DNA from 2 places in the Streptomyces sp. NPDC091272 genome. Region 2 is predicted to be linked to the other one. Evidence: riboswitches for the same ligand, from Rfam matches in the RefSeq annotation. Region 2 holds a riboswitch; the other holds the start of a gene.
What was found. A riboswitch is a leader RNA that binds a small molecule or an ion and turns the genes downstream of it on or off. The one in region 2 is predicted to bind S-adenosylmethionine.
Positions count from the first base shown of each region.

Region 1: it holds a riboswitch for S-adenosylmethionine, as region 2 does, so the genes downstream of both, thrC (threonine synthase) here and ACIQM4_RS21980 (aminotransferase class V-fold PLP-dependent enzyme) in region 2, are expected to answer to the same signal.

Region 1 is NZ_JBIVVC010000004.1:146,039-161,066, forward strand. Features, by position in the region: gene ACIQM4_RS13770 (DUF3263 domain-containing protein) at 1-163, shown strand, start outside; gene otsB (trehalose-phosphatase) at 753-1,583, shown strand; tRNA gene ACIQM4_RS13780 (tRNA-Met) at 1,668-1,741, shown strand; gene ACIQM4_RS13785 (hypothetical protein) at 1,820-2,209, opposite strand; gene ACIQM4_RS13790 (trehalose-6-phosphate synthase) at 2,316-3,698, opposite strand; gene ACIQM4_RS13795 (hypothetical protein) at 3,764-3,958, opposite strand; gene ACIQM4_RS13800 (glucosyl-3-phosphoglycerate synthase) at 3,955-4,944, opposite strand; SAM riboswitch class I at 5,104-5,231, shown strand; gene thrC (threonine synthase) at 5,246-6,535, shown strand; gene ACIQM4_RS13810 (MoaD/ThiS family protein) at 6,568-6,843, shown strand; gene ACIQM4_RS13815 (cold-shock protein) at 7,257-7,460, shown strand; gene groL (chaperonin GroEL) at 7,852-9,474, shown strand; gene ACIQM4_RS13825 (nuclear transport factor 2 family protein) at 9,649-10,023, opposite strand; gene ACIQM4_RS13830 (TrpB-like pyridoxal phosphate-dependent enzyme) at 10,222-11,589, shown strand; gene ACIQM4_RS13835 (gamma-glutamyltransferase family protein) at 11,599-13,401, shown strand; gene ACIQM4_RS13840 (VOC family protein) at 13,427-13,939, shown strand; gene ACIQM4_RS13845 (L-tyrosine 3-hydroxylase) at 13,936-15,021, shown strand; gene ACIQM4_RS13850 (NAD(P)/FAD-dependent oxidoreductase) at 15,011-15,028, shown strand, end outside.
Region 2 is NZ_JBIVVC010000007.1:392,161-407,188, reverse strand. Features, by position in the region: gene ctaD (cytochrome c oxidase subunit I) at 1-20, shown strand, start outside; gene ACIQM4_RS22020 (cytochrome c oxidase subunit 4) at 17-415, shown strand; gene ACIQM4_RS22015 (Ig-like domain-containing protein) at 572-1,825, shown strand; gene ACIQM4_RS22010 (hypothetical protein) at 1,871-2,293, opposite strand; gene ACIQM4_RS22005 (heme-copper oxidase subunit III) at 2,544-3,164, shown strand; gene ACIQM4_RS22000 (c-type cytochrome) at 3,244-4,053, shown strand; gene ACIQM4_RS21995 (Rieske 2Fe-2S domain-containing protein) at 4,050-5,111, shown strand; gene ACIQM4_RS21990 (cytochrome bc complex cytochrome b subunit) at 5,108-6,745, shown strand; gene trpD (anthranilate phosphoribosyltransferase) at 6,902-7,966, shown strand; SAM riboswitch class IV at 8,106-8,223, shown strand; gene ACIQM4_RS21980 (aminotransferase class V-fold PLP-dependent enzyme) at 8,454-9,887, shown strand; gene ACIQM4_RS21975 (Lrp/AsnC family transcriptional regulator) at 10,022-10,303, opposite strand; gene ACIQM4_RS21970 (rhomboid family intramembrane serine protease) at 10,300-11,058, opposite strand; gene ACIQM4_RS21965 (hypothetical protein) at 11,296-11,541, shown strand; gene ACIQM4_RS21960 (NYN domain-containing protein) at 11,613-12,974, shown strand; gene ACIQM4_RS21955 (NlpC/P60 family protein) at 13,252-14,292, shown strand; gene ACIQM4_RS21950 (NlpC/P60 family protein) at 14,635-15,028, shown strand, end outside.

The DNA.
Region 1 (15,028 bases), on a different contig from region 2:
CGGAGCCAAGGAACGGGCCGTCCGCGAGCAGCTGGGAGTCTCGCCGACGCGCTACTACCAGCTGCTGAACGCGCTCCTGGACGACGAGAGGGCGCTGGCGCACGATCCGGTGACGGTCAACCGGCTACGGAGGGTACGGGAGGCACTGCGCACCCGCCGATAAACCTCCCCCTCCCCGGGACGTGCCCTCGACTCGGGCCCCGGGCCCGCTCGCCCTCCTTGGGCGGCGGGGCCGCCCTTTCCCTCCCCACCCTCAGCGGCCTTGGGCGGCGGGGCCGCCCCCTTCCCCCCAGCCCTCTTGGGCAGCGGGGCCGCCCCCTTTCCCCCCCAGCCCTCTTGGGCAGCGGGGCCGCCCCCTTTCCCCACCCCCCAGCCCTCTTGGGCAGCGGGGCCGCCCCCCGGGGGCGGGACGGGTGGGCAAGGGGGCGGCCCCTCGCGCGGAGCGCACCCTTCTCGCGTGCCCCCTCTCGCGACGTTCCTTCGTGCGGGCGCGTCGTGGCTGATCGCGCAGTTCCCCGCGCCCCTGAAGGGGCCGTCTCACTTCGCGCGGGCGCGTTGTGGCTGGTCGCGCAGTTCCCCGCGCCCCTGAAGGGGCCGTCTCACTTCGCGCGCGTGCGTTGTGGCTGGGCGCGCAGTTCCCCGCGCCCCTGACGGGGCGCCCCCTGGGCGTGGGTGCGGGACGTGCGGGTGCGTTGGAGCTGGGGCGCGCAGTTCCCCGCGTCCCGGCCAGGGGCCCCGGTAAGGTCTGTCGTATGGGCACTCTTGTTGAACCGTCCACCCCCGCCGGCCGCGACGCCCTCGACGTGATGACGGCCGCGCCCCAACGTGCCCTCGTCGCACTCGACTTCGACGGCACGCTGGCCGACATCGTCGCGGATCCCGAGCAGGCCCGTGCGCACCGCGGTGCCGTTCCCGCCCTGTCCGCGCTCGCGCCGCACGTCGCCTCTGTGGCCATCGTGACCGGACGGCCGGCCGGGGTCGCCGTGCGGTACGGCGGCTTCGCCGGGGTTCCGGGCCTGGAGCACCTCGTCGTGCTCGGCCATTACGGCGCCGAACGCTGGGAAGCCCGTACCGGCACCGTCCGCGCCCCCGCCCCCCACCCCGGCCTCGCCGCCGTCCGCGCCGAGCTGCCCGGCGTGCTCGACGCGCACGGCGCCTGGCGCGGTACCTGGATCGAGGAGAAGGGGCAGGCCCTCGCCGTTCACACCCGCCGGGCCAGCGACCCCGAAGCCGCCTTCGACGCCCTGCGCACCCCTCTGGCCGAGCTCGCGGCCCGGCACGGCCTGATGCTCGAACCAGGGCGCCTGGTACTGGAGTTGAGGCCGCCGGGCATGGACAAGGGCGTCGCCCTGGCCGAGTACGTGCACGAGGTCGGCGCGACCTCCGTCCTCTACGCGGGGGACGACCTCGGCGATCTCCCGGCCTTCGCCGCCGTCCACAAGCTCCGCTCCGAAGGCATTCCCGGACTGCTGCTGTGCAGCGGTTCCGCGATCCCCGAACTCGCCGAGCAGGCCGATGTGTTGCTGCCGGGTCCCGCCGAGGTGACCGCTTTCCTGGCGGCCCTCGCGCAGCGCCTCTCGTAGGAGTGTGCGCAGGAGTGTGCGTAAGAGTGTGCGCGGAACCGATTTCCCACCGGGGGCGAAAGCACGTAGTGTCGTGTTCACCGACGCGGGGTGGAGCAGCTCGGTAGCTCGCTGGGCTCATAACCCAGAGGTCGCAGGTTCAAATCCTGTCCCCGCTACTGACGAAGTAGTGCGGGAGCCCGGGACTCGGAAGAGTTCCGGGCTCCTGTGTTTTCGGCCCGTGGCGCCGACCGCGGTCATCCCTCTTCGCGTGGCTCCGTGCGGTGGTCGAAGTACGCCCATGCGAAGATCCCCAGCACCGCCACCGCGCCCACCGACAGGACCTGGACCGGCGTCGGCGCGCCCTGGGTGAGGAACGCGGTCAGTCCCGTCACCAGCGCGCCGCCCAGCATCACCATCCGGCTGAGGAAGTACTGGCCCGGGTCGCGTCCCTCGCGTTCCGAGAACAGTCCCTCCATCGCGGCCCTCGCCGGCCGGGCGGCGCCCTTGCGTCTCTTCGCGCGGTACTCCAGTGCGTACCCGATGGCCAGGTAGAGCACGAGGACCCCGGCGATCCAGGCCCAGTCGGAGGCGTCGTCCGAGTCGCCCCCGCGCGCCAGCAGCAGTTCCGAAGTGACGAGTCCCATTGAGGGCCCCCTTTCCCTACCGGGCGGGTGCCCTCACCGGGGGGCCGTACTCGTCACGACTCGCGAACACCAGACACAACTGCCGTACCGCGCCGAGGTGTTCGGCTCAGGTGCGCAGTGCCTCCAGCTGGTCCAGGAACCACTGCTTGGGGGGCAGCGCCGTCGCGGCGGCAGCCAGGCGCTTCGTGCGTTCCGCGCGCTGCTCCGGCTCCATCGTCAGCGCCTCGTGGAGCGCGTCGGCCGTGCCCGTCACGTCGTACGGGTTGACCACGATCGCGTCGTCGCCCAGTTCCTCGTACGCCCCCGCCTCCCGGGACAGGACCAGTGCGCAGCCCTTGTCGGAGACCACCGGAATCTCCTTGGCGACCAGGTTCATGCCGTCGCGGATCGGGTTGACCAGTGCGACGTCGGCCAGCCGGTACGCGGCGAGCGAGCGGGCGAAGTCGTCCTTGACGTGCAGGACCACCGGGGTCCAGGTGGGTGTTCCGTACTTGGCGTTGATGCCGTCGGCGATCCGCTGCACCGAGGCCGTGTAGTCCCGGTAGACCGCCAGGTCCTGCCGGGAGGGGTAGGCGAAGGCGATGTGGACCACCCGTTCGCGCCACTCGGGGCGGGTCTCCAGGAGGTGTTCGTAGGCGAGGAGGCCGCGCACGATGTTTTTCGAGAGTTCGGTGCGGTCGACGCGGACGATGGTGCGGCGGTCCTCGCCGCCGATCTGCTCGCGGAGCGAGACCAGCCGGTCCTCGACGTCGTCGCGGTGCGCGCGCTCGCGCAGGAAGTCCGCGTCCGCGCCGAGGCCGTGCACGCCGATCCGCTTGCCGTCGAGTGCCTCCTCGCCCAGGAGCTCCAGCGCGCACGCGGTGAAGGCGTCCGCCCAGCGGCGGGTGAGGAAGGCCGCCCGGTCCGCGCCGAGGATGCCGTTCAGCAGTTGCTTCGCGATGTCGTCGGGGAGCAGCCGGAAGTAGTCGACCGGGGCCCACGGGGTGTGCGAGAAGTGGCCGATGCTCAGGTCGGGGCGCAGCGCCCGGAGCATGCCGGGGGCGAGACAGAGGTGGTAGTCCTGGATGAGCACGGTGGCGTCCGGGGCGGCGGCCGCGGCCAGGGCCTCGGCGAAGGCCCGGTTGTACCGCTCGTAGGCGTCCCACTGCTGCCGGAACTCCGCGTCGAAGGCCGGTTCCAGCGGGGTCTGGTAGAGCAGGTGGTGGACGAACCACAGGACCGAGTTCGCGATGCCGTTGTACGCGGCGGTGTGCGTGTCCGCGTCGATGTCGAGCATTTGCACACCTGGCTCGGACACCCCCCGGCGCACCGCCTCGCGGTCTCCTTCGCCGAGGGCCGAGCAGACCCACAGGGAGTCTTCGGAACCGATTGCGCTGAGGCCGGAGACGAGACCGCCGCCGCCGCGCCGGGCGTCGAGCGAACCGGTCTCGTCGTTGATCGTGTACGAAACCGGTCCGCGATTGGACGCAACAAGGATCTGGGCTGCCATATGGCGAAACCTAGCCCGTCCGGGATTCCCTCAAACGTGCGGCCGTGCCGTCCGTGTGTGCGGGGTCAGCCGCGACGCCGACGGGCCACGGTGCGGGCGAGCACTCCGAGCGAGGCCAGACCGAGCGCGATCCCGCCGACGAGCGGCAGCCGGTCGTCGCGCCCACCGGTCTCGGCCAGCCTGCCGTCGGGTCCGCCCAGGGGCTCGCCGGGGCCGTCCGTCATCGGCTTCTTCGGGGCGGCGGGTCCGGCCGGGGTCATGCCGCGTGGCGTGCCGCGTACTCCTCGATCTCACGCATAGGCGGGCGCTCCTCCGTGTCCACGGGGTGGGTGCGGGGTACGAAGGCACCGTCGAGGCGTTCGAACTGGGTGAGGGAGGGGCGAACCAAGTGCCCCCGCGAGAGCCTGAGTTGGGCCGTACGGTAGATCGCGGCGGCCATCCGGCCCAGGGCCTGGCCGTCCTGGTGGCGGTGCTTGCGCACCCCCACGTCCACCTGGCCGAGCGCGTCGAGGCCGACCGTGTGCAGCGAGTCGATCAGGAGCCCGAGCTCGACTCCGTAACCGACCGGGAAGGGCAGCCGCTCCAGCAGGCTCCGGCGGGCCGCGTACTCACCGCCCAACGGCTGTACGAAACCGGCCAGTTGCGGCCAGTGCAGGTTGAGCAGCGGGCGGGCCATCAGCTCCGTGACCCGGCCGCCCTGCCCGGCGGCCCGGTCGGCGCCGGGCCCGTCGCACTCGCTGCCCAGCGGGCGGTCGTACGTCGCCTTGACGAACTGCACGTCCGGTTCGGTCAGCAGCGGGCCCACGATCCCCGACACGAACGAGGGGTCGAACTCCCGCAGGTCCGCGTCCACGAAGCAGATCACGTCACCCCGGGTCACCAGCAGCGAGCGCCACAGCACCTCGCCCTTGCCGCGCAGCGCCGGTACGCGGGGCAGGATGTCGTCCCGGTGCACCACCCGCGCCCCGGCCGCCGCCGCGGCCCGTGCCGTGCCGTCCTTGGAACCCGAGTCGACCACCACCAGCTCGTCCACCAGGGGCACGCCCCGGCCGCCCGCCTCCGGGCCCATCAGGTCCGTGCGGATCGCGGCCACGATCGCCCCGACCGTCGCCTCCTCGTCGAGCGCGGGCAGGACGACGCTGACGGTGGTGCCCCTGGCCGCCTTCGCGGCGAGCAGCCGCTCCAGCGGCCGGTCGGCAGCGGTCCAGGACCGCGTGCCCAGCCAGCGCTCCACCTCTTCCAGCACGCCCGTCACTCCCGACTCTGTGATCTATCTCGCGGTCCGGACGTCTGGCACACCCGTCCGGGGGTTCGGTTACAGTCTTGAACAACGCGGACGACCGGCGCATGTCGGGGTCTGTCCGCACACAAACACCCGGGCCGTCCACGGCACCCGGAGTCATAGCGCTCATCCAGAGGGACAGAGGGAAACGGCCCGTTGAAGTCCCGGCAACCCCCCGGCCGACCGCGAGGTCAGGTCAGGAAGGTGCCAATTCCGTCTCGTGGCGAAAGCCGTCGCGGGGAAGATGAGGAAGGACCTCGCCATCATGGCTGTGCAGACCACAGAAACCGCAACGACCTCCACCGTCGACCTGGGCCCCGCCGCCGCCCTCTCCTGCCGCGAGTGCGGCGAGCGCTTCGAGCTCGGCCCGATCTTCGCCTGCCAGCTGTGTTTCGGACCGCTGGAAGTGGCGTACGACCTTCCCACCGCCGGCGCCGAGGAGCTCAAGAAGCGCATCGCGGCCGGCCCGGAGAACATCTGGCGCTACGCGCCCCTGCTGCCCGTCCCCGCCGACGTGGCCACCAAGCCCAGCCTGAACCCCGGCTTCACCAAGCTGGTCAAGGCGGACAACCTGGCCCGCGAGCTGGGTGTCACCGGCGGCCTGTACGTCAAGGACGACTCCGGCAACCCGACGCACTCCTTCAAGGACCGCGTCGTCGCGATCGCCGTCGAGGCCGCCCGCGCCTTCGGCTTCACCACCCTCTCCTGCTCCTCCACGGGCAACCTGGCGGGCGCGGTGGGCGCCGCCGCGGCCCGCGCCGGGTTCCGCTCCTGCGTCTTCATCCCGCACGACCTGGAGCAGGGCAAGGTCGTCATGGCCGCCGTGTACGGGGGCGAGCTGGTCGGCATCGAGGGCAACTACGACGACGTGAACCGGTTCTGCTCCGAGCTCATCGGCGACCCGCTCGGCGAGGGCTGGGGCTTCGTCAACGTCAACCTGCGTCCGTACTACGGCGAGGGTTCCAAGACCCTCGCGTACGAGATCTGCGAGCAGCTCGGCTGGCGGCTGCCCGACCAGCTGGTCATCCCGATCGCCTCCGGGTCCCAGCTCACGAAGATCGACAAGGGGCTCCAGGAGCTGATCAAGCTCGGCCTGGTCGAGGACAAGCCGTACAAGATCTTCGGCGCCCAGGCGGAGGGCTGCTCGCCGGTCTCCACCGCGTACAAGGCCGGTCACGACGTCGTGCGCCCGCAGAAGCCGAACACCATCGCCAAGTCCCTGGCCATCGGCAACCCGGCGGACGGCCCGTACGTCCTGGACATCGCCCGTCGCACCGGTGGCGCCGTCGAGGACGTGAACGACGAGCAGGTCGTCGACGCGATCAAGCTGCTGGCCCGTACGGAGGGCATCTTCGCGGAGACCGCGGGCGGTGTGACCGTCGGCGTCACGAAGAAGCTCATCGAGGCGGGGCTGCTGGACCCGGCGCTGACCACCGTCGTGCTCAACACCGGTGACGGCCTCAAGACGCTGGACGCGGTGGCCCCGACCACCGGCCCCTCCGCGACCATCCGCCCGAGCCTGGACGCGTTCCGCGGCGCCGGCCTGGCACGCTGAACCCCTCACGTACGCAAGGAAGGCTGAACACCATGAGCGTCAAGGTCCGCATCCCCACCATCCTCCGCACGTACACCGGCGGTGAGTCCGAGGTGGCCGCCGAGGGTGCGACCCTCGCCGAGGTCATCGCCGACCTGGAGAAGAACCACACCGGCATCGCCGCCCGCGTCCTGGACGACACGGGCAAGCTGCGCCGGTTCGTGAACGTGTACGTGAACGACGACGACGTGCGCTTCGAGAGCGGCCTGGAGACGGCCACGCCGGACGGCGCGGGCGTCTCGATCATCCCGGCCGTCGCCGGCGGCTGAGCCCCGAAAGCTCCCCGCGCCAACGGAAGTTGCCCCCTTCGCTCACAAGCGGAGGGGGCAATTCCGTAGGGTTGAAAGGAGTAGAGTAGGGGAAGCCCCGCTCTCCGCCTTTGCCTCGCGCATATGAGAACGCGAGAAGATGCGTGCCGCGTGTTCGAGCCTTTTGCCGCCGAAGCGCACGCTATGTCCGGCCCGACTTGACCTGGAATTGCGTCAGTTGACCGTTCCGTGCGTTCAGGCCTACCCAGAATTCTCGTCCGATTGACCTGTTGCAGAGGGCAGTTGGGCGGATACATTCAGCCGCGGTCGACGCGCTTCGGCGCACACCAGCCGCGTTCCTTCTCGCGGGTGGGGTCTGACCCGGGGTCGCGAAGTGCGGCACCGCGTAAGGGCCAGTAATAGGGGAGTTAGGCATGGCTCAGGGCACCGTCAAGTGGTTCAACGCGGAGAAGGGGTACGGCTTCATCGCGGTCGACGGTGGTGCGGATGTATTCGTCCACTACAGCGCGATCCAGATGGACGGCTACCGCACCCTTGAAGAGGGTCAGCGAGTCGAATTCGAGATCTCGCAGGGCCAGAAGGGTCCGCAGGCGGACATGGTCAAGCTCGCCGTCTGATCCCGGCGCGATCGGCCACCGACGCACTCACCAGCACTCACGCACGCAGGGCCCGTACCCCGTCACCGGGGTACGGGCCCTCCGTGCTTGGCTGCGGCGGCGCGCGGGCGGCGCCCACCCGGACGGGCCTCTGCGTGCGCGCGCCCTCACCATCTGTGGTATCCGCTTGCACTCGCATGGGTCGAGTGCTAATCATTGGCGTTAGCACTCTCCCAGTGAGAGTGACAGAACTTGGACCAGGTTCGGTGAGGCCGAGTGGTGTCGGGGTAAGGGATCCCGGGCATCGCGAGGCCGTCCGTCGCGGGCGCCGAATCGTACGGTCCGGAGCAATCCTCCCCCAAGCTCTTGAGGAGCAGGGGGTGCCCCCGACGTCCTGGGAGGACCACTTCACATGGCCAAGATCATCGCGTTCGACGAGGAGGCCCGGCGCGGCCTCGAGCGTGGCATGAACCAGCTCGCCGACGCTGTCAAGGTCACCCTTGGCCCCAAGGGCCGCAACGTCGTCCTTGAGAAGAAGTGGGGCGCCCCCACGATCACCAACGACGGCGTCTCCATCGCCAAGGAGATCGAGCTCGAGGACCCGTACGAGAAGATCGGCGCCGAGCTCGTCAAGGAGGTCGCGAAGAAGACGGACGACGTCGCCGGTGACGGCACGACGACCGCGACCGTCCTCGCGCAGGCGCTGGTCCGTGAGGGCCTTCGTAACGTCGCCGCGGGTGCCAACCCGATGGCCCTGAAGCGTGGCATCGAGAAGGCCGTCGAGGCCGTCTCCGGCGCCCTTCTGGAGCAGGCGAAGGAGGTCGAGACCAAGGAGCAGATCGCCTCGACCGCCTCCATCTCCGCCGCCGACACCCAGATCGGCGAGCTCATCGCCGAGGCCATGGACAAGGTCGGCAAGGAAGGCGTCATCACGGTCGAGGAGTCGCAGACCTTCGGCCTGGAGCTTGAGCTCACCGAGGGCATGCGCTTCGACAAGGGCTACATCTCGGCGTACTTCGCGACCGACATGGAGCGCATGGAGTCGGCGCTCGAGGACCCGTACATCCTCATCGTCAACTCGAAGATCGGCAACGTGAAGGACCTCCTTCCGCTGCTGGAGAAGGTCATGCAGTCCGGCAAGCCGCTGCTGATCATCGCCGAGGACGTCGAGGGCGAGGCGCTCTCCACCCTGGTCGTGAACAAGATCCGTGGCACGTTCAAGTCCGTCGCCGTCAAGGCCCCGGGCTTCGGCGACCGCCGCAAGGCCATGCTGAACGACATCGCCATCCTCACCGGCGGCACGGTCATCTCCGAGGAGGTCGGCCTCAAGCTGGAGAACGCCGGTCTCGACCTGCTCGGCCGCGCCCGCAAGGTCGTCATCACCAAGGACGAGACGACCATCGTCGACGGTGCCGGTGACAGCGAGCAGGTCCAGGGCCGCGTCAACCAGATCCGCGCCGAGATCGAGAACAGCGACTCGGACTACGACCGCGAGAAGCTCCAGGAGCGCCTGGCGAAGCTGGCCGGCGGCGTGGCCGTCATCAAGGCCGGTGCCGCCACCGAGGTCGAGCTCAAGGAGCGCAAGCACCGCATCGAGGACGCCGTCCGCAACGCGAAGGCGGCCGTCGAAGAGGGCATCGTCGCCGGTGGTGGCGTCGCCCTCCTCCAGGCCTCGGCCGTCTTCGAGAAGCTGGAGCTCACGGGCGACGAGGCGACCGGCGCCAACGCCGTGAAGCTCGCGCTGGAGGCCCCGCTCAAGCAGATCGCCGTCAACGGTGGTCTTGAGGGTGGCGTCGTCGTGGAGAAGGTCCGCAACCTGCCCATCGGTCACGGCCTGAACGCCGCCACCGGTGAGTACGTCGACATGATCGCCGAGGGCATCCTGGACCCGGCGAAGGTCACGCGCTCCGCCCTCCAGAACGCCGCGTCGATCGCCGCGCTGTTCCTCACCACCGAGGCCGTCATCGCCGACAAGCCCGAGAAGGCCGGCGCTGCCGCCCCGGGTGGCATGCCGGGCGGAGACATGGACTTCTAGTCCGCGTCTTACTCCCGCCGGCCTCGCCGGCAGCAGTACGTACGGCCCACCGGGGCGGTACCCCTTCGGGGGTGCCGCCCCGGTGGCGTACCCGGGACCGCAGTCCCGGGTGCCGTGCTGTCAGGCCGCCCGGGGCGTTCCGTCGGACCGTGCCGGGCCCGCGCGCCCACGGCGCTACCGCCTCGCCGTGGCCTGGTGGGCCAGCAGCCGCCACTGCCCGTGGACCCGGACCCACACGCCCAGCGTCCGGTTGGCCAGCTCCCTGGGCGTCCCGCCCGCCGTCATGTCCACGGACGCGGCGCCGGTCACCACGGCGGTGTCACCGACCACGGTGACGCTGTCCGTGCGGTGCTCGATGCGGTGGTAGACGAAGAAGGCGCTCTCGCACTTCGCGAGGAACGAGTCGAGCGTGTCCACGTTCCCGCTCGAATGCGTGTAGGTGAGCCCGGGATGCGCGAGTTCCCTGAACCCGGCCAGGTCGCCCGACACGATCGCCCGGAAGCGCCGGCTCTCCCCCTCGCGTACGGCGCCCTCGTCTCCCGCGGCCATGTCCGCCCCCTCCACCTCGCCCAACTCCCGTCCCCAGCCAGTGTGGTGGGCCGCGGCGCGAGAGTCCTGCCCCTATCGGCCTAGTCCGATGTGGGGAGTGCGATTTCGCCTGTCAGGCACAAAAGGTGAGGCTGTCCGACATTCCGCACTCATACGATCCGTCGTAGGAATGGCCCGGCCCCTCGAAGGGAACCAACGGTGTTGAAGCGAGTCCTGCTCTCCGAGAACGATCTGCCCGACCGCTGGTACAACATCCTCCCCGACCTGCCCGCACCCCTGCCCGGCCCGCTCAACCCGATGACGATGGCCCCGCTGCAACCCGGCGACCTGGCGGACCTGCTCCCGCGCAAGGTGATCGAGGACGAGTTCACCCGGGAGCGCTGGGTGGAGATACCGGACAGGGTGCGCGAGGTCTACAAGATCTGGCGACCCTCCCCGCTGGTCCGCGCCGAACGGCTGGAACGCGCGCTCGACACCCCGGCCCACATCTACTTCAAGTACGAGGGCGTGTCCCCCTCGGGCTCCCACAAGCCGAACACCGCGGTCGTCCAGGCGTACTACGCGGCCGAGGAGGGCGTACGGAGGCTGACGACGGAGACCGGGGCGGGGCAGTGGGGATCGGCGCTGTCGTTCGCCGGCGCGCTGTTCGGGCTTGAGGTCAACGTCTACATGGTCAAGGCCTCGTTCGAGCAGAAGCCCTACCGCAAGTCGCTCATGCGCAGCTGGGGCGCCGAGGTCTTCGCCTCACCCACCGAGCGCACCGAGGCCGGGCGCGCGATCCTCGCCAAGGACCCGGATTCCCTGGGGTCCATCGGCATCGCCATCAGCGAGGCCGTGGCGGACGCGCTGAGCCGGGACGACACCAAGTTCGCGCTGGGCTCCATCATGAACAACGTGCTGCTGCACCAGTCCGTGATCGGGCTGGAGGCCAAGAAGCAGATGGAGATCATGGGGGAGTACCCCGACGTCGTGATCGGCTGCGTCGGCGGCGGCTCCAACTACGCGGGTCTCGCCTACCCGTTCATGCAGGACCGGCTGGACGGGGCGCACCCCGGGACCCGGTTCGTGGCCGCCGAGCCCGAGGCCTGCCCGACCCTCACCCGCGGCAAGCTCGCCTACGACTTCGCGGACACCGCGGGGCTGACCCCGCCCCTGTACATGCATACGCTGGGCCATGAGTTCATCCCCGGCCCGATCCACGCCGGCGGCCTGCGCTACCACGGTGACGCGCCCAGCCTGTGCCTGCTGAAGGAGCACGGCCTGATCGAGGCGCGGGCCTACGCGCAGACGGACGTCTTCGACGCGGCGATCAGCTTCGCGCGCAGCGAGGGCTTCGTCATCGCCCCCGAGTCGTCGCACGGCCTGAAGGCGGCGATCGTCGAGGCGGTGGCCGCGAAGGAGGCGGGGGAGGAGCGGGTGGTGCTGTTCAACATCTCCGGGCACGGCAACTTCGACCTGGCCGCCTTCGACTCCTACCTCGCCGGAACACTGCAGAACCCGACGGTCACCGACCAGCAGATCGCGGAGAGTCTGAGCGACCTGCCGACCCCCGCCGCCTCGGCCTGAGGCGCGGGCATGACGACGCGTCCCGAGCTGCGGGGCACCTTCGGCGCGGTCTCCTCGACGCACTGGCTGGCCTCGGCCGCCGGCATGGCGACCCTGGAGGCGGGCGGCAACGCCTTCGACGCCGCCGCCGCGACCGGCTTCGTCCTACAGGTGGTCGAACCCCATCTGAACGGGCCCGCCGGTGACGTCCCGATCCTCCTCTTCGAGGCCGCTTCGGGGCGCACCAGGGTGATCTGCGGGCAGGGCCCGATGCCGGCGGCGGCGACCCCGAAGGCCTTCGCGGACCTGGGCCTGTCCCGGATCCCCGGCTCCGGCCTGCTCCCGGCCACCGTCCCCGGCGCGTTCGGGGCCTGGCTGAAGCTGTTGGAGCAGCACGGCACCCTGCGCCTGGCACAGGTGCTCAAGTACGCGGTCGGCTGTGCGGCGGACGGCTACCCGGTCCTGCCGAAGGCCGCCGAGGCCATCGGCGTGCTGGCCGAGCTGTTCCGCGACCTGTGGCCGGAGTCGGGCCGCACCTACCTGGTGGCCGGCGCCCCGCCCCGGCCGGGTTCCCGGCTGCGCAACCCGGCGCTCGCCGAGACCTTCCGGCGGGTCCTCAAGGAGGCCGAGGCGGCGGGGGCGGGCCGCGAGCAGCAGATCCGCGCCGGCCACCGGGCGTTCTACAGCGGTTTCGTCGCGGCGGCCGTCGACGCGCACCTGCGCACCGAGGTCCTGGACGCCACCGGCCGCCGCCACCGGGGCCTGCTCACCGGCGACGACCTCGCCCGCTGGGTGCCGGCCACGGAGGACACCGTCAGCCGCTCCTACCGCGGCCTGGAGGTGCACAAGCCGGGCCCGTGGTCGCAGGGCCCGGTCTTCCTCCAGCAACTCGCCCTGCTGGAGGGCTTCGACCTCGCCGCCATGGGCCTGGACAGCGCCGACCACCTGCACACCGTCATCGAGTGCGCCAAGCTCGCCTACGCGGACCGCGAAGCCTGGTACGGCGACCCGGACTTCACGGACGTACCCCTGGCCACGCTGCTCTCCGAGCGCTACGCCGCCGACCGCCGCAGGCTGGTCGGCGACCAGGCCTCCGGGCGTCTGCGGCCGGGTGCCCCGGACGGCCGCACGCCCCGGATTCCGTCCCTCGACCGGGCGGATCCGCCACAAGGGCCGTACTGGCAGGGGCAGTTGTACGACGGACTGCCCACGGTCGTGCCCCCGGTCCTGGCGGCAACCGAGGCGCGCGGCGACACCTGCTGCCTGACCGTCACCGACCGGCACGGCAACATGGTGGCCGCGACCCCCAGCGGCGGCTGGCTGAAGAGTTCCCCGGTGGTCCCGGGGCTCGGCTTCCCGCTGGGCACCAGGGGCCAGATGGCGTGGCTGGAGGAGGGGCACCCCAACTCCCTGGCACCCGGCAAGCGGCCCCGGACGACGCTGAGTCCCACCCTCGTCGTACGGGATGGCCGGGCGGCGCTGGCGTTCGGCACGCCGGGCGGGGACCAGCAGGACCAGTGGACGCTGGGCTTCTTCCTGGCCCGCACCGACTTCGGTCTCGGCCTCCAACAGGCGGTCGAGAGCCTCGCCTTCCACTCCGAGCACGTCCCCTCCTCGTTCGTACCGCGCACCCACCGGCCGCTCGGCGTCCGGATCGAGCACCGCCGCACCGAGGAGGCGGCGGCCGGCCTGGCCTGCCGCGGGCACGACCTGGTGACGGTCCCCGACTGGTCGCTGGGCAAGGTGTGCGCGGTGGGCGTCGAACCGGACGACGGGCTGCTGTGCGCCGCCGCGTCGCCCCGCGGCGGACAGGCCTACGCGATCGCCCGCTGAAACACCGGAAAGGATCTTCGAACCCGTGTCCCTCCCCGTGTCCCTCCCCGTGGACGAACCAGCAGCGCCCGGCACAGACCCGCGGGCCGCACTGCACCACCTGGCGGTCGAGACGGCCGACCTCGACAACTGTGTCGCCTGGTACACCGAGTTCTTCGGCGGCACCGCGGCCTGGACCCTCGACTCCTTCTCCGACCTGACCCGCGCGCGGCTGCCCGGCATCACCCGGCTGACCGAGGTGGTCGCGGCCGGCACCCGCTTCCACGTGTTCACCCGCGCCGCCGACTACACCCCGCCGCGCCCGGACACCTTCCAGTTCCAGCACGTGTGCATCGCCGTCGCCACGGCGGAGGAACTGCGGGACTGGCGGGAGCGCTGGGAGCGGCTGCACACCAGTGGCCGCTTCGCCTTCGTCCGCCCGGAGCCCCCCACGGAGATCGTCGTGGACGCCGACGGGGTGAGCAGCTTCTACCTCTACGACGTCAACGGGCTGGAGTACGAGTTCACCCACGTACCGGCGGAGGCCGAGGGGCGGTGAGCACGCTGGACGTCACCTCGACCGCCGGTCTGCTGGAGAGCGGCGTCATCGGGTTCGGCGGCCGGGCCTACGGGCTCGAACCCCTGGTACTGCCCACCGACCCGGTGCACGCGCGCGGCGACGGCGAGCTGGCCTGGCGGTACGCGGAACTGCTCGGCCCGCGGCCGGCTCCGGCGCAGGGGCCGCCGGCCGGGCCGGGGGCCGCGGACTCCGCCGAGCAGCTGTTCTGGTTCCGGTGGATCACCGGCCACCAGCTCACCTTCATGCTGTGGCAGGAACTGGCGCGCCGGGCCGTGCGGGCCGCCGCCCCTGCGCCGGGACAGGGGCAGGCACGTGCCCCGGCGCAGGCGCAGCCGCTTTCCCCGTCGCCCGCGCAACCGCTTCCCCCGGCGTCGGCGCAGCCCCTTCCCCCGGCGCCGGACGGGATGCTTCCGGCGGCCCGGCTGGTGCGCGGCTACTCGGCGATGCTGCTGTACACGGCGTCGTGCACCCGCGAGGTCTACCACCGGGTCATCCGGCCCAGCATGGCCCTGCACCACCCCGCGTTCAGCGGCGCCTGGGCCCGCGACTACGGACCCGTACGCGCCCTGCTGCGGGGCAGGCCGCCCGCCGCCCGGGCGGGCGGGGCCGATGCCCTGCTGGCGGAGTGCGCGCTCAACACCGCCGTGCACGAGGGCATCGCCCTCAAGCTGGTGCCCGACGCGCCTTCGCTGCTCCAGTCGGCGGCCGGCCAGGACCGTCCGCTGCCGCGCGACATCCGCGCGGTCCTCTTCGACACCTACTTCCTCACCCTGCGCGCGCCCTGTTCGCCCGCCGAGGTCGCCGCCCAACTCCTGCGCCGGATCAGGGCGGTGAGCGAGGACCTGACGGTCAACGGCCTGTACCCGGCGTACGCGTCCAGCCGGGCCGAGAAGCCGGCCGCGCTGTGTGCGGGGCCGGTCGAGGAGATCGAGCACGGCGTCCCGGGACTGCTGGCCGCCATCGCCCGCGACGCCGTGCTGCGCCCCACGCCGGACCCCTCGGACCCCGGCCCCGCCACCTCCGCCCGCCCGTTGGAAGGAAGCGATTTACATGGCACATGACGTGATC
Region 2 (15,028 bases):
CGAAGGAGTCGGGCAAGTGAAGATCCAAGGCTGGCTGTTCATCTGGCTGAGCGTGTTCGTCGGGATCATGGCCGTCGTGTACGGCGTGTGGTCCAAGGAGCCCGCGGGCACCACGGCGCTCGTCCTGGCCTTCGGGCTGAGCCTCATGATCGGCTTCTACCTGGCCTTCACGGCCAAGCGGGCCGACTCCATGGCCCAGGACAACAAGCAGGCCGATGTCGCGGACGAGGCCGGCGAGCTGGGCTTCTTCGCCCCGCACAGCTGGCAGCCGCTCGCGCTGGGCATCGGCGGCGCGTTCGCCTTCCTGTCGATCGCGATCGGCTGGTGGCTGCTGTTCTTCTCGCTGCCGCTGATCATGGTCGGACTGTTCGGCTGGGTCTTCGAGTTCTACCGCGGTGAGAACCGCACCCAGTAGGACCGCGGACACCGGGGGACCGGCCGCGTGGCGGCGGTGTCCCCTTGAGGGGCCCGAACACCTGAGAACGTTCAGGTGTTCGGGCCCCTCATTCGTTTGCAGTCACATCCGGCCTTCCAGCGCGCCCGGACCGACGACGCTTCATATCGTGTGATCATGAGCCACGCACCCCGAACCTGGACGGTCCTGAGCTGCTCCCTGCTGATCGCCTCCCTGGGGGCGGGCCTGACCGCGTGCGGGGGGCCAGACGGCAGTCCGCTCGCCTCGGCGCCGTACGACGCGGCGCAGCAGATCTCCTTCAACGGGCGGCCGGGCAGCACCGACGTCGACCCGGAGAAGCCCCTGGAGGTCACGGCCAACAGCCAGGACGGCCGGATCACCGACGTCGTCGCCGCGGACGCCGCAGGACGCCAGGTGGCGGGCGAACTCTCCGCCGACGGGGCCCGCTGGCACTCCACCGCCCCGCTGGCCGCAGGGGCCCGGTACACGGTCAGGGTCAGCACCGAGGACGACGAGGGCGCCCCCGGTGTGCGCAGGCTCAGCTTCCAGACCGCCCCCGGCAAGAAGAAGCTGAAGGTCACCTTCGGGCCGGACGAGGGGAAGTACGGCGTCGGGCAGCCGATCACCGCCACGCTCAGCGCCCCCGTCAAGGACCCGCGCGCCAGGGCGGTCGTGGAGCGCTCCCTCAAGGTCGACGCCAAGCCGTCGGTCGAGGGCTCCTGGTTCTGGGTGGAGGACAACCTCCTGCACTACCGCCCGCGTTCCTACTGGGACGCGGGCTCCACCGTGCGGGCGTACAGCAACCTGGAGGGCATCAAGGTCGCCAAGGACCTGTACGGGGCCCCGTCCGAGCCGCTGCGGATCAACATCGGCGACCGCGTCGAGGCCGTCACCGACGCCTCGTCGCACCAGATGACCGTCATGCGCAACGGCGAAGTGATCAACACCATCCCGGTGACCACGGGCAAGCCCGGCTACTCCACCCGCAACGGCGTCAAGGTCGTACTGGGCAAGGAGTACTTCGTACGGATGCGCGGCACCAGCATCGGAATCCCGACCGGTACGAGTGATTCGTACGACCTGCCGGTCTACTACGCGACACGGGTCACCTGGAGCGGCGAGTACGTGCACGCCGCGCCGTGGTCGGTCGGCTCGCAGGGCTACGCGAACGTCAGCCACGGCTGCACGGGCATGTCCACGGGCAACGCCGCCTGGTTCTACGAGACCGTCCGTGCGGGCGACATCGTCAAGGTCGTCGGCAGCTGGGGCGACGAGATGGACCCGTTCGGCAACGGCTACGGGGACTGGAACGTCCCCTGGAACAAGTGGCGCAAGGGCAGCGCGCTGCTCGCCTCCACCGAGGAGCAGCGCGACCGCACGCACACCCCCCGCCTGCGCCCGCAGATCTGAGGGGCGGCGGGGAGCGGCGGGGAAAGGGGCGTGCGGCCGGGCGGTTCAGGCCCGGACGACGGTGTCCTTGCCGCCCGCGAGGCGGGAGCGCAGCAGGGCGGCCAGCGAGGCGGCGAACTCGACCGGCTCGACGGGCAGCGTCACCGCCGCCTCCGCACGGCTCCAGGTGGCCAGCCAGGCGTCCTGCGGGCGGCCCATCAGCAGCAGTACGGGCGGGCAGTTGAAGACCTCGTCCTTGATCTGCCGGCAGACGCCCATGCCGCCGGCCGGGACGCACTCGCCGTCCAGCACGCACACGTCGACGCCCCCGGCCTCCAGCGCCTTCAGCACGGCGGGCAGCGTGGCGCACTCCAGGAACTCGACCGGCGGTACGTCGGCGGCCGGCCTGCGGCCGGCCGCGAGGCGCACCTGCTCGCGGGTGTTGGCGTCGTCGCTGTAGACCAGCACCGTGGCGGTCGGCTGCTGCATTGTTCCTCCGTGACGTCCGGTTACGCGGTGAACTGCGCGGTGCTCTGCGCGGTGATCTCGGTGTTTTCGGGGCTTTCAGGGCTCTGCAGGCGGCCGGCCGGGCCGGTTCCGATGCGCGGATGCTACTCCGTCAGACCCTCCCGCCACACCGGTTCGTACGGTCCTTCGATGGGCCGTTCGGGCAGGACACACCCTCTTGACACTCCGAACGGCACCCCCCGGGGTGAGGGCGGGATAAGCGACCGACATAATGTCGGTCGTGGCGACAGCAACGACAGTAGATACCGGGCACGCGCACCCGTCGGTCAATCGACCGAACCTCACCAGCGTCGGAACCATCATCTGGTTGAGTTCCGAGCTGATGTTCTTCGCGGCCCTCTTCGCGATGTACTTCACCCTGCGATCGGTGACGGGTCCCGAGTTCTGGGCGGAAAAGGCCTCGGCCTTGAACTTTCCGTTCTCGCTGACCAATACCTCGATCCTGGTGCTCTCCTCCCTCACCTGTCAGCTCGGCGTCTTCGCCGCCGAGCGGGGCGACGTGAAGAAGCTCAGGACCTGGTTCATCATCACGTTCGTGATGGGTGCGATCTTCATCGGCGGCCAGGTGTACGAGTACACCGAGCTGGTCAAGCACGAGGGCCTCTCGCTCTCGTCGGACCCGTACGGCTCGGTGTTCTATCTGACGACCGGCTTCCACGGACTGCACGTGACAGGCGGACTCATCGCCTTCCTGCTGGTCCTGGGCCGGACGTACGCCGCCAAGAGATTCACCCACGAGCAGGCGACAGCCGCCATCGTCGTGTCCTATTACTGGCACTTCGTCGATGTCGTCTGGATCGGCCTGTTCGCCACGATCTACATGATCAAGTAATCAGGGCCCACCAACGAACGGGCTCGAGCCCGCAACACTTCCCGCATCGACGCAGAAGATCCTGACACCGGGGTAATCCGTGAAAAAGCTCTCCGCACGACGACGCCATCCGCTGGCGGCGGTCGTCGTCCTACTCCTCGCGCTGGCGGCCACTGGGGGGCTGTACGCCGCACTTGCGCCCGCGGGCAAGGCGCAGGCCGACGACACCTCCCAGTCCCTCGCCATCGAGGAGGGCAAGAAGCTCTACGCCGTTGGCTGCGCAAGCTGCCACGGAACCGGCGGTCAGGGCACCACCGACGGTCCCTCCCTCGTGGGCGTGGGCTCCGCCGCTGTGGACTTCCAGGTCGGCACCGGCCGCATGCCGGCGCAGCAGCCCGGCGCGCAGGTGCCCAAGAAGAAGGTCATCTACACGCAGGCGCAGATCGATCAGCTCGCCGCGTACGTGTCCTCCCTCGGCGCCGGCCCCATCACGCCGACCGAAAGCCAGACCAACCCTGACGGGGCCGACGTCGGCAAGGGTGGCGAACTGTTCCGCACCAACTGCGCGCAGTGCCACAACTTCACCGGCGAGGGCGGCGCCCTGACCCACGGCAAGTTCGCTCCGTCCCTGGCGGACGTCTCGCCGAAGCACCTCTACGAGGCCATGCAGACCGGCCCGCAGAACATGCCCTCCTTCCCGGACAGCACCATGCCGGAGAAGGAGAAGAAGGACATCATCGCGTACGTCAAGGCCGTGAACGGCGAAGAGACCCCGAGCCCCGGTGGCTTCGGACTGGGCAATCTCGGCCCGGTCAGTGAGGGTCTGTTCGCCTGGATCTTCGGTCTGGGTGCGCTCATCGCAGTTGCCGTCTGGGTCGCGGCCCACACCGCTAAGGCCAAGAAGTCATGAGTAGCAACGAGAATCCAGAAGAGGCCCTGCCGGCTGAGCAGGGCAGCGCGCACGGCGCGCACGGCGAGGTAGCACGCCAGGACGATCCGTTCGCGGACCCCGGCCTGCCGGCGCACAAGCCGCGTATCCAGGACATCGACGAGCGGGCGGCCAAGCGGTCCGAGCGCGTCGTCGCCTTCCTGTTCACGCTCTCCATGCTGGCCACGGTGGCGTTCATCGCCTCCTTCGTGGCGTTCCCGATCGACAAGATCGTGTACGTCTGGCCGCTCGGCCACGTGAGCGCGCTGAACCTTTCCCTCGGCCTCACGCTCGGCATCGCCCTCTTCTGCATCGGCGCGGGCGCGGTCCATTGGGCCCGCACCCTGATGTCCGACGTCGAGGTCGCCGACGAGCGCCACCCGATCTCGGCCGAGCCCGAGGTCAAGGCCAAGGTCCTGGCCGACTTCAAGGCCGGCGCCCAGGAGTCCGCGATCGGCCGCCGCAAGCTGATCCGCACCACGATGTTCGGCGCACTGGCCCTGGTGCCGCTGTCCGGCGTCGTCCTGCTGCGCGACCTCGGTCCGCTGCCGGAGAAGAAGCTCCGCGAGACGCTCTGGGCGAAGGGCAAGCTGCTCATCAACCAGAACACGATGGAGCCGCTGCGCGCCGAGGACGTCGTCGTGGGTTCGCTCACCTTCGCCATGCCGGAAGGCCTGAAGGAGGACGACCACGAGTTCAACCAGGAGATCGCCAAGGCCGCCCTGATGATCGTCCGCATCCAGCCGGACGAGATCAAGGACAAGCAGCAGCGCGAGTGGTCGCACGAGGGAATCGTGGCCTACTCGAAGATCTGCACCCACGTGGGTTGCCCGATCAGCCTGTACGAGCAGCAGACGCACCACGTGCTCTGCCCGTGCCACCAGTCCACCTTCGACCTCTCCGACGGTGCCCGAGTCATCTTCGGCCCGGCCGGTCACGCCCTGCCGCAGCTGCGGATCGGCGTGAATGACGAGGGTTACCTCGAAGCGCTGGGCGACTTCGAAGAGCCCGTCGGTCCTGCCTTCTGGGAGCGCGGATGAGTACTGCGACGACATCTACGACCAAGCCGCAGCAGAAGGCACCCGCCGGTGAGCGGGTCGCCGACTGGGCGGACGGACGGCTGGGGATCTACTCCCTCGCCAAGTCCAACATGCGCAAGATCTTCCCGGACCACTGGTCCTTCATGCTCGGCGAGATCTGCATGTACAGCTTCATCATCATCATCCTCACGGGTGTGTACCTGACGCTGTTCTTCCACCCGTCGATGAACGAGATCGTTTATCACGGCAGCTACGCGCCGATGCACGGCATCCGTATGACGGAGGCCTACGCGTCGACGCTGGACATCAGCTTCGACGTCCGCGGCGGTCTGCTGATCCGGCAGATCCACCACTGGGGCGCGCTGATCTTCCTCGCGGCGATGTTCGTGCACATGATGCGCGTCTTCTTCACGGGTGCCTTCCGCAAGCCGCGCGAGGTCAACTGGCTGTTCGGCTTCCTGCTGTTCGTCCTGGGCATGTTCACCGGCTTCACCGGTTACTCGCTCCCGGACGACCTGCTGTCGGGCACCGGTGTCCGCTTCACGCAGGGCGCGATCCTGTCCGTGCCGGTCGTCGGCACGTACATCTCGATGTTCCTGTTCGGCGGAGAGTTCCCCGGCCACGACATGGTCGCCAGGTTCTACTCGATCCACATCCTGTTGCTGCCGGGCATCATGCTCGGCCTGATGGTGGCTCACCTGATCCTGGTCTTTTACCACAAGCACACCCAGTTCGCGGGCCCCGGCCGGACGAACAAGAACGTCGTCGGCATGCCGCTGCTGCCGGTCTACATGGCCAAGGCCGGAGGCTTCTTCTTCCTGGTCTTCGGCATCATCGCGGTCATCGCCGCGGCGTTCACGATCAACCCGGTCTGGGCGCTCGGCCCCTACCGTCCGGACCAGGTGTCCACCGGCGCCCAGCCCGACTGGTACATGGGCTTCGCCGAGGGCCTGGTGCGTGTCATGCCGGGCTGGGAGATCAACCTCTGGGGCCACACCCTGGTCCTGGGCGTGTTCATCCCGCTGGTGCTCTTCGGTGTGATCCTCATGGTCATCGCCGTCTGGCCGTTCCTGGAGTCGTGGGTCACCGGCGACAAGCGCGAGCACCACATCGCGCAGCGTCCGCGCAACAGCCCGACCCGCACCGGGTTCGGCGTCGCCTGGATCACGGTCTACTTCATCGGCCTCGTCGGCGGTGGCAACGACCTGTGGGCCACGCACTTCCACCTGTCGCTCAACTCGATCAGCTGGTTCGTGCGCATCGGCTTCTTCGTCGGTCCGGTCCTGGCGTTCATCGTCACCAAGCGGATCTGCCTGGGCCTCCAGCGCAGGGACGCCGAGAAGGTGCTGCACGGACGCGAGTCCGGCATCATCAAGCGGCTGCCGCACGGCGAGTTCGTCGAGGTGCACGAGCCGCTCGGCCAGGACAAGCTGCACACGCTCACGGCGCACGAGCAGTACGCGCCGGCCGAGATCGGTCCCGAGGTGGACGAGAACGGCGTCGAGCGCAAGGTGGGCGCCACCCAGAAGCTGCGCGCCAAGCTCAGCAAGGGCATGTACGGCGAGGGCAACCAGATCGCCAAGCCCACCGCCGAGGAGTACAAGGAGATCACCAGCGGCCACGGCCACCACTGATCACCTGAACCGGTTCGAGACGAACCGTCATGTTCGCCACGGCGAGAGCCCCGTCCCGCACACCGGGACGGGGCTCTCTGCCGTCCCCGGGGCTGGATAGGGTGTTCCCATCCCTTATCGGCTGCCCTGAGGGGCACGTGGACCCTGGAGCGGACCATGAACGTTGTGACCCCGGCAGGCGGCGACAGCGTGGCGGCCCGCGGCTGGCCGGGCATCCTGAACCTCCTGCTGCGACGCGAGGACCTCGACGCGGACGACACCGCCTGGGCGATGGACCGGATCATGTCCGGGGAGGCCACCGACGCGCAGATCGCCGGCTTCGCGGTCGCGCTGCGGGCCAAGGGCGAGACGGTCGAGGAGGTCACCGGGCTGGTACGGGCGATGTACGCGCACGCCCGCACCATCGAGGTGCCGGGCCCCAGCGTCGACATCGTCGGCACCGGCGGCGACCTGGCGAAGACCGTCAACATCTCCACCATGTCGGCGATCGTCATCGCCGGCACGGGCGCCAAGGTGGTCAAGCACGGCAACCGGGCCGCGTCGTCGGCGAGCGGCTCGTCCGACGTACTGGAGAAGCTCGGCGTCAACCTCGACCTGACGCCGCGGCGGGTGGTGGAGGTCGCGGAGGAGGCGGGCATCACCTTCTGCTTCGCCGTGAAGTTCCACCCGGCGCTGCGGCACGCGGCCAGGGCCCGCAAGGAACTCGGCGCGCAGACCACCTTCAACATCCTGGGGCCGCTCACCAACCCGGCCCAGGTCCGCGCCCAGGCCGTCGGGGTGGCCGACGCCCGGATGGCCCCGATCGTGGCCGGTGTGCTCGCCGCGCGTGGGAACTCCGCACTGGTCTTCCGCGGTGACGACGGCCTCGACGAGCTGACCACCACCGCCACCTCCCGGGTCTGGGTGGTACGGCAGGGGGAGGTCCGCGAGGAGGCCTTCGACCCGCGTGACGTGGGCCTGGGAATCGTCCCGGTGGAGGCGCTGCGCGGGGCCGACGCCTCGTACAACGCGGACGTCGCCCGCAGGCTCCTCGCGGGCGAGAAGGGTCCCGTGCGGGACGCGGTGCTGCTCAACACGGCGGCGGCGCTGGTCGCCCTGAACCCGGGCGGCGGCGACCTGAACGAGGAGATCGCGGCCGGCATCGAGCAGGCCCGCGAGTCCCTGGACTCCGGGGCGGCGCTGCGGGCGCTGCAACGCTGGGTGGCGGCGAGCAACGCCTGAACCCCCTGAGGGGTCGCGCGCGAGACCCGCGCGCGGCCCCTCTGGGTACGTCCGTGTGTGACGCAGAGCGCAGGGGAGATGTCTCATCAACCGGACTGCGCTCTTGCACGGATCCGCTCATGTGGCAGGATGCTGCACAGGTCATGAGTGACAGCGACTACGGCCCCGGCCCGCTGTCCGGCAACCCTCCGTCCGTGGCGGGGTGCCCCGGGTGAAGACCAGGTCGTAGGCAGCGAGGTCTGCGGCAAGCGCGGACCCCTGCGCACTCTTCTCGGAGTGTCGCGCCCCTGGGGTCCTGGTCCTCAAGGGAGCAGTCTCGTGAGCAAGCGAATGCGATAGGACCGGTCGGCCCCGTTCCACCTTCACCTCCGTACGGTCGCCCCGTGGCACCGCGCGTCGAGGCAACTCCCGTCGTGCGTACGACCATCGAGCCGTACCCCGCGGGCCTTCTGAAGCCATTCCGCCTTGTCCTGCCAGGAGTTTCGCCATGTCCGCATCGCCCGCCACCCGCACTTCCGCCGCGCCCACCGCCACCTCCGCCGCCCCCACCGCCACCTCCGCCGCCCCCGCCGCCGGGGCCGACGACCCCTGCTGCGCGGCGCCGCTGCCCGTCCTCGGCCGGGACGTGGCCGTGCCGCTCGTCACCGGCGGCGAGGTCACCTACGCGGCCCTGGACTACGCCGCCAGCGCGCCGGCGCTGCAGCGGGTGTGGGACGACGTGGCGGCCTACGCCCCGTACTACGGCAGCGTGCACCGCGGCGCCGGATACCTCTCGCAGCTCTCCACCGACCTCTTCGAGAACAGCCGCACGACGGTCGCCGAGTTCCTCGACTGCCGCGACGGCGACCAGGTCGTCTTCACCCGGTCCACGACCGACTCGCTGAACCTGCTGGCCGCCGTACTGCCCGCCGACTGCCAGGTGTTCGTCTTCGAGACCGAGCACCACGCGTCGCTGCTGCCCTGGCAGGACGCCAAGGTGACCTACCTCAACGCCCCGCGCACCGAGGCCCAGGCCGTCGAGACGCTGGAGCGCGCACTGGCGGACCGGGACCCGTACGGCCCCGCGCTGGTCTGCGTGACGGGCGCCTCGAACGTCACCGGCGAGATCTGGCCGGTGAAGGAGCTGGCCGCCGCCGCGCACGCGCACGGCGCGCGGATCGTGCTGGACGCGGCCCAGCTCGCACCGCACCACCCGGTGTCCGTCAAGGAGCTGGACGTCGACTGGGTCGCCTTCTCCGGGCACAAGCTGTACGCGCCGTTCGGCTCCGGGGTCCTCGCGGGCCGGGCCGACTGGCTCCAGGCAGGCGACCCCTACCTGGCGGGCGGCGGCGCCTCGAAGAAGGTGGCGCGGCGCGCGGACGGCGGCGTGGACGTCGAGTGGCACACCACCGCGGCCCGCCACGAGGCCGGATCGCCGAACGTCATCGGCGTCTACTCCATCGCCTCCGCCTGCAAGGCGCTCACCGAGGCCGGTTTCGACACGCTGGTCGAGCGCGAGCAGGCGCTGGTGCGCAAGGTGCGCGAGGGCCTCGCCGAGGTAGACGCGGTCCAGGTGCTGTCGCTGTTCGGCGACGACGCGCCCCGCGTCGGGGTCATCTCCTTCGTGGTGGACGGCTGGAACAGCTCGCACTTCGCCGCGGCGCTCTCCGCCGAGTACGGGATCGGCGTGCGCGACGGCCTGTTCTGCGCCCACCCGCTGGTCCGCACGCTGCTCGGCAGCGACCCGCAGGACCCGGGCGAGTGCGGCGCCCCCGAGGCCGAGCCGGGCGAGCGCTCGCTGAACGCCATCCGGGTCAGCTTCGGCGCGGGCACCCCGGACGAGCACGTGGAGCGGTTCGTACGGGCGGTCAAGGAGCTCGTCGCGAACGGCGCCCGCTGGAACTACCGGACCGAGGACGGGCGTTGCGTGCCCGCCGTCTGAGTGTCACGCAAACGCAGTCACGCAACCGCAGTCACGCAACCGCAGTCACGTAAAGGCGGAGGCCGCCCCGGGGGAACCCGCGGCGGCCTCGGTCGTACGGTCGTGGCCGCCGGAGCGGTCGTACGGGAGAAGGGTCAGCCGTCGAGCCCGATCGCGAACGCGGCCTCCAGGTCGTGCTGCGAGTAGGTGCGGAACGCGACGTGCGTGTCCGTGCCCTCGACCCCCGGAATCTTGCTGATGGAGCCCGGGATGATGTCCGCCAGGTCGTCGTGCCGCCCCACGCGCACCATGGCGATCAGGTCGTACGTACCGGTGACGGAGAAGACCTCGCTGACGCTTTCCAGCGCGGCGATCGACTCGGCGATCTCCGGGATCCGGTCCACGCTGGTCCTGATGAGCACGATCGCGGTGATCACGGCTGGCTTTCTCCCTCGGTGGCCGGTGGTGCTGCGTAGCTGTTCACTCTAGTCGTACGGCGATATCGCGCCCACGCGTAGAGGAAGCCCCCGGCAAAGCCCACCACGTGGGCCAGATAGGCCACACCTGATCCCGTGCCCAGGCCCTGGGCGGCCAGCCACTGGAGCACGAACCAGAAGATCAGCACGAGCCGGGCGGGGAAGCGCAGCGGCAGGAAGAACAGGAAGGGGAAGACGCTGGTGACCCGGGCGCTCGGGAACAGCCGCAGGAACGCGCCCAGGACGGCGGAGATCGCACCCGACGCGCCGACCAGCGTCTCGTGGGAGTCCGCGTGCACCAGCGCGTACACGGTGAGGGCGAGATAGCCGGTGGCGACGTAGAAGAGCACGAAGGCGGCGCGGCCCATGCGCTCCTCGGTCATCGCGCCGAAGACGTACAGGAAGAGCATGTTGCCCAGCAGGTGCAGCCAGTTGCCGTGCACGAAGAGCGCGGTGAACGGGGTGGCCAGCGCGTGCCGGGAGAGGGTGAGAAGTTCGGCGGGGACGACGCCGCGGCGCTCGAAGTAGGCGCTCTGGGCGGCGTTCAGGGTCTCGCCCGTGCCGTACGCGGGATTGAGGCCGGAGGCGGGGCCGAGCAGGAAGACCACGCAGCACACGGCGATCAGGGCGTACGTCACGAGGGGCGCGTGGCGCAGGTCCTGCCGGCGGGTGGCGGCGTCCCTGACCGTCCCGGTGGCCCGCGTGACCTTGAGCATGGGTTCGAGCATGGCGCACCGACGCGCTCCCGCCGGGCAGCCTCGCCGCTCCCGTCCGCAGCCGCCCCCGCCGCGGCCCCACCGGTCTCAAGGGTCGGCCGCCCGCCACGCGGGGCAACCGTGAGGCCGTAGGGTTGCGCGCAGGGTATCCGCAGTTCGACGGCGCACCGCGGCAACGACGTACGACGGCACGTGTGCAAGGCGCGTGACGAGGCTTGGACGAAGAGGACGGTACGCATGACGACGACGGTTCCCCTGCCCACCGCCGCCACCCGGTGGCGGTGCACCCTCTGCGGAAACCTCACGCGGTTCGACGTGACCCGCTCGTCGAAGGTCGTCGAGTACGTCCACCTCGACCTGGCCGGGGAGGCGAAGGTCGAGGAACGCGAGGTGGTCAGTGAGACCATCGAGTCGGTGCGCTGCCGCTGGTGCAACGCGGTGGACCAGATCGAACTGGTGGACAGGCCGGACACCGCCTCCTAGGCGGCCCCGGGAACGCCGGTGCCCGGCAGGGCCCGGTACCGTTGAGGGTACGGAAGGTAGTGGGGTGACGGATCGTGGAGCCTGCAGGCGGTGCTGAGCCGGCCGGCCCGGCCGACGACGCCGCGGAGGCGCTCGACCGTCCGTTGCCGGAGGGCGTGCGACGACGGGTCGTGACGCTGGTCTCGGACGCGTTCGGCGGTCTGAGCGTCGCGGAGCTCCCGGCGCAGCTGAGGCAGTACGCCCGGTTCACCCCCACCCGGCGCGCCAAGTTCGCGGGCAACGCGATGGCGGCGGCGCTGGAGAGCGAGCCGCTCTTCCGTCGGCGCATCGGTGAACGGCTGCGCGAGGCGCAGGCCGAGCTGTCGAGCGCGCTGGAGGCCGGGTCGCCGCCTGCCGCCGCCGACCCCGTGGACGTCGCCGCGGCGGCGTACGTCCTGCGCCCGGCGGGCTGGGTGAAGCTGGTGGCGGCCGCGGGCGAGGAGGCACAGCGCGCCGACGCCGAGCGCGCCGACGAGGCCACCCAGCGCGAACTGGAGCAGCTGCGCGGCGAGCTGGCCGAGGCGCGCGAGCGCACCAAGGCGGAGACCGACCGGCTGCGCGCCGAACTCGAAGGCGCCCGCAGGGAGTCCGACGCCGCCCAGCGCAAGCTGCGCGGCGCGCTGAGCGACGTCAAGCGCGGCGAGGCGGCGCTGCGCAAGAACCAGGCCGAGATCGACGGCATCCGCGCCGAGGCGGCCGCCCAGGTGGCCGCGGCCGAGGCCGAGTCGCGCCGGCTGCGGGCCAGGCTCGGCGAGGCGGAGGCCTCAGCCGAGGCGGGCCGCCGGGCCGTACGGGAGGGGCGCAGTGTCGAGGACATGCGGCTGCGGCTGCTCCTGGACACGGTCCTCGAAGCCGCTCAGGGGCTGCGCAGGGAGCTTGCCCTGCCGCCGTCCAGCGGGCGTCCCGCGGACACCGTGGACGCGGTCGAGCCGGGGCGGATGTCGCCCAAGGACATCGCGGCGCGGGCCCTGTCCGACACCGATCCGGCCGTCCTTGACCAGCTGCTGGCGCTGCCCCAGGCGCACCTGGTGGTGGACGGTTACAACGTGACCAAGACGGGCTATCCGACCATGCCGCTGGAGAAGCAGCGGCTGCGGCTGCTGGGCGGACTGTCCATGCTGGCCGCCGCTTCCGGCGCCGAGGTCACCTGTGTCTTCGACGGCGCTGAGCTGGCCGCCCCGGTGCTGCTGGCCCCGCCGCGCGGGGTGCGGGTGCTGTTCAGCAAGGCGGGGGTGACGGCCGACGAGCTGATCCGTCAGCTGGTACGGGCGGAGCCGTCCGGACGGCCGATGATCGTGGTCTCCACGGACCGCGAGGTCGCGGACGGGGTCGCGAAGTCCGGTGCCAGGCCGGTCGCTTCCGTGGTGCTGCTGAAGAGGCTTTCGCGCGTTTAGGGGAGTCGAGGGCGTGTTGCCCAACTTCCGTGGAGTATGCCCGAATTGAAACGGCCCGCCGCTGGCGCTCCGTCAACTCCCCATGACTCACCGTGTGACGGGAGTAAGGAATGTGGCCCGAGGGCGAGATTTTTCCTGTGAGGATTTGAACTGATCACAAGAAGGTCACTAAGGTCTGGGCTCGAACCTTCGCGCGGTTGATCACTCATCCGGAGTATCAGTGAAGGGCCCCGCCAACCTCGCTGGTCGGCGGCTGAGGAAGAAGGAGCTCGCCTCCGTGGCGTCCCACCGTCGACCCAAGCAGCCGAGCCGCTTCCGGGTGACCGCGCTCACCGTGACCGCCGCCGCAGCCGTGGTCATGTCCTCCCAGGCGGCCAACGCCGCGCCCAAGCCGGACAAGAAGGAAGTCAAGGCGAAGGTCGACAAGCTTCACGAGGAGGCGGAGGGCGCCACCGAGAAGTACAACGCCGCCAAGGAGAAGCAGGGGACCCTGGAGAAGCAGGTCAAGAACCTCCAGGACACCGCGGCCCGCGGCCAGTCGGACCTCAACGAGCTGCGCAAGGGCCTCGGTTCGCTCGCCACCGCGCAGTACCGCTCGGGCGGCGTCGACCCCTCGCTCCAGCTCTTCCTCTCCGCCGAGCCGGACCAGTTCCTCGAACGCGCCGCGACGATGAACCAGCTGACGGCCAAGCAGGCCGAGTCGCTGCGCAAGATCCAGGCGAAGCAGCGCACCCTCGCCCAGCAGCGCGAGGAGGCGAGCGGCAAGCTCGCCGACCTGTCCGCGGTGCGCAAGGAGCTCAGCGCGAAGAAGCAGACGGTGCAGGGCAAGCTCGCCGAGGCGCAGCGGCTGTACAACACGCTGACCGCCGCCGAGCAGGCCGCCCTGGAGAAGCAGGAGGAGGAGCGCGCCAGCCGCGACGCGGGGGAGCGCGCCGACTTCGGCGGCGAGGTCGCGGCCGGCTCCGGCATCGGCGCCGCCGCCATGGCCCAGGCCAGGACGAAGATAGGCGCGCCGTACGACTGGGGCAACAAGGGCCCCAACGCCTTCGACTGCTCCGGGCTCGTCTACTGGGCGTTCCAGCAGGTCGGCCGGGAGGTCGGCGGCAGTACGTACAGCCAGATGGACGACGGCCCGAAGATCTACAACCGGTCCGAGCTGCGCCCCGGCGACCTGGTCTTCTTCAACGACCTCCAGCACGTGGGCTTCTACGCGGGCAACGGCATGTCGCTGCACGCGCCGTACCCCGGTGCCAACGTGCGCGTCGAGGACATGAAGTACCTCGGCCCGTTCATGTACGGAGTACGCGTCGGCGGCTGAGCCCACCGCGCTGGCCCGCTGCCGTACCGGGGGAGCGGGCCGGGGCCGCCACACCGGGCCGCTGCCGCAACCGCCGGCGACACGCCCGCGGTACCCGGAAGTCGCGGCCGAACACACCGCCCGTTCGGGCGAATCGCCGCACCCGAAGCTGACTGCCCGCCCCGCCGATGACCTGGTCACCGGCGGGGCGTCGTGCTGTGGCGCACCCCGATCGCCGGCCGAGGTCGTTGGCCGTGGTGTGAGCGTCCCGCTACTGTCTGCTCGCGCAGCTCCCGTCGAGCAGTCCGCCCGCCCCGGGCGGCGGGGCGCTGCCCCCCAGCAGTGGAAGGAGTGCGGCTTCCTGTGGCGTCACACCGTCGTCCCTCGCAGTCCGGGCTCACACAGAGCACCCGGGTCACCGTCCTGTCGGCCGCCGCCGCCACCGCGGCAGCGGCTCTCGGGGCCACCCCGGCCACCGCCGACCCGGCGGGTGCTAGCACGGTCACCCAGGCAGGCGTGGACCGGCTCTTCGCGCAGGCCGAGAAGGCCACCGAGGCATTCAACAAGGCCACCGAGCGCACCGACGCGCTCCGCAAGGACGTCGGCAGGGCCCGCGACCGCACCGCCCGCGGCCAGGAGCGCATCAACCGGATGCGCGGGGTGCTCGGCCTGCTGGCGGGCGCCCAGTACCGGGCGGGCGGCATGGACCCCTCGGTGTCGCTGCTGCTGTCGGAGAACCCCGACGGCTATCTCGACA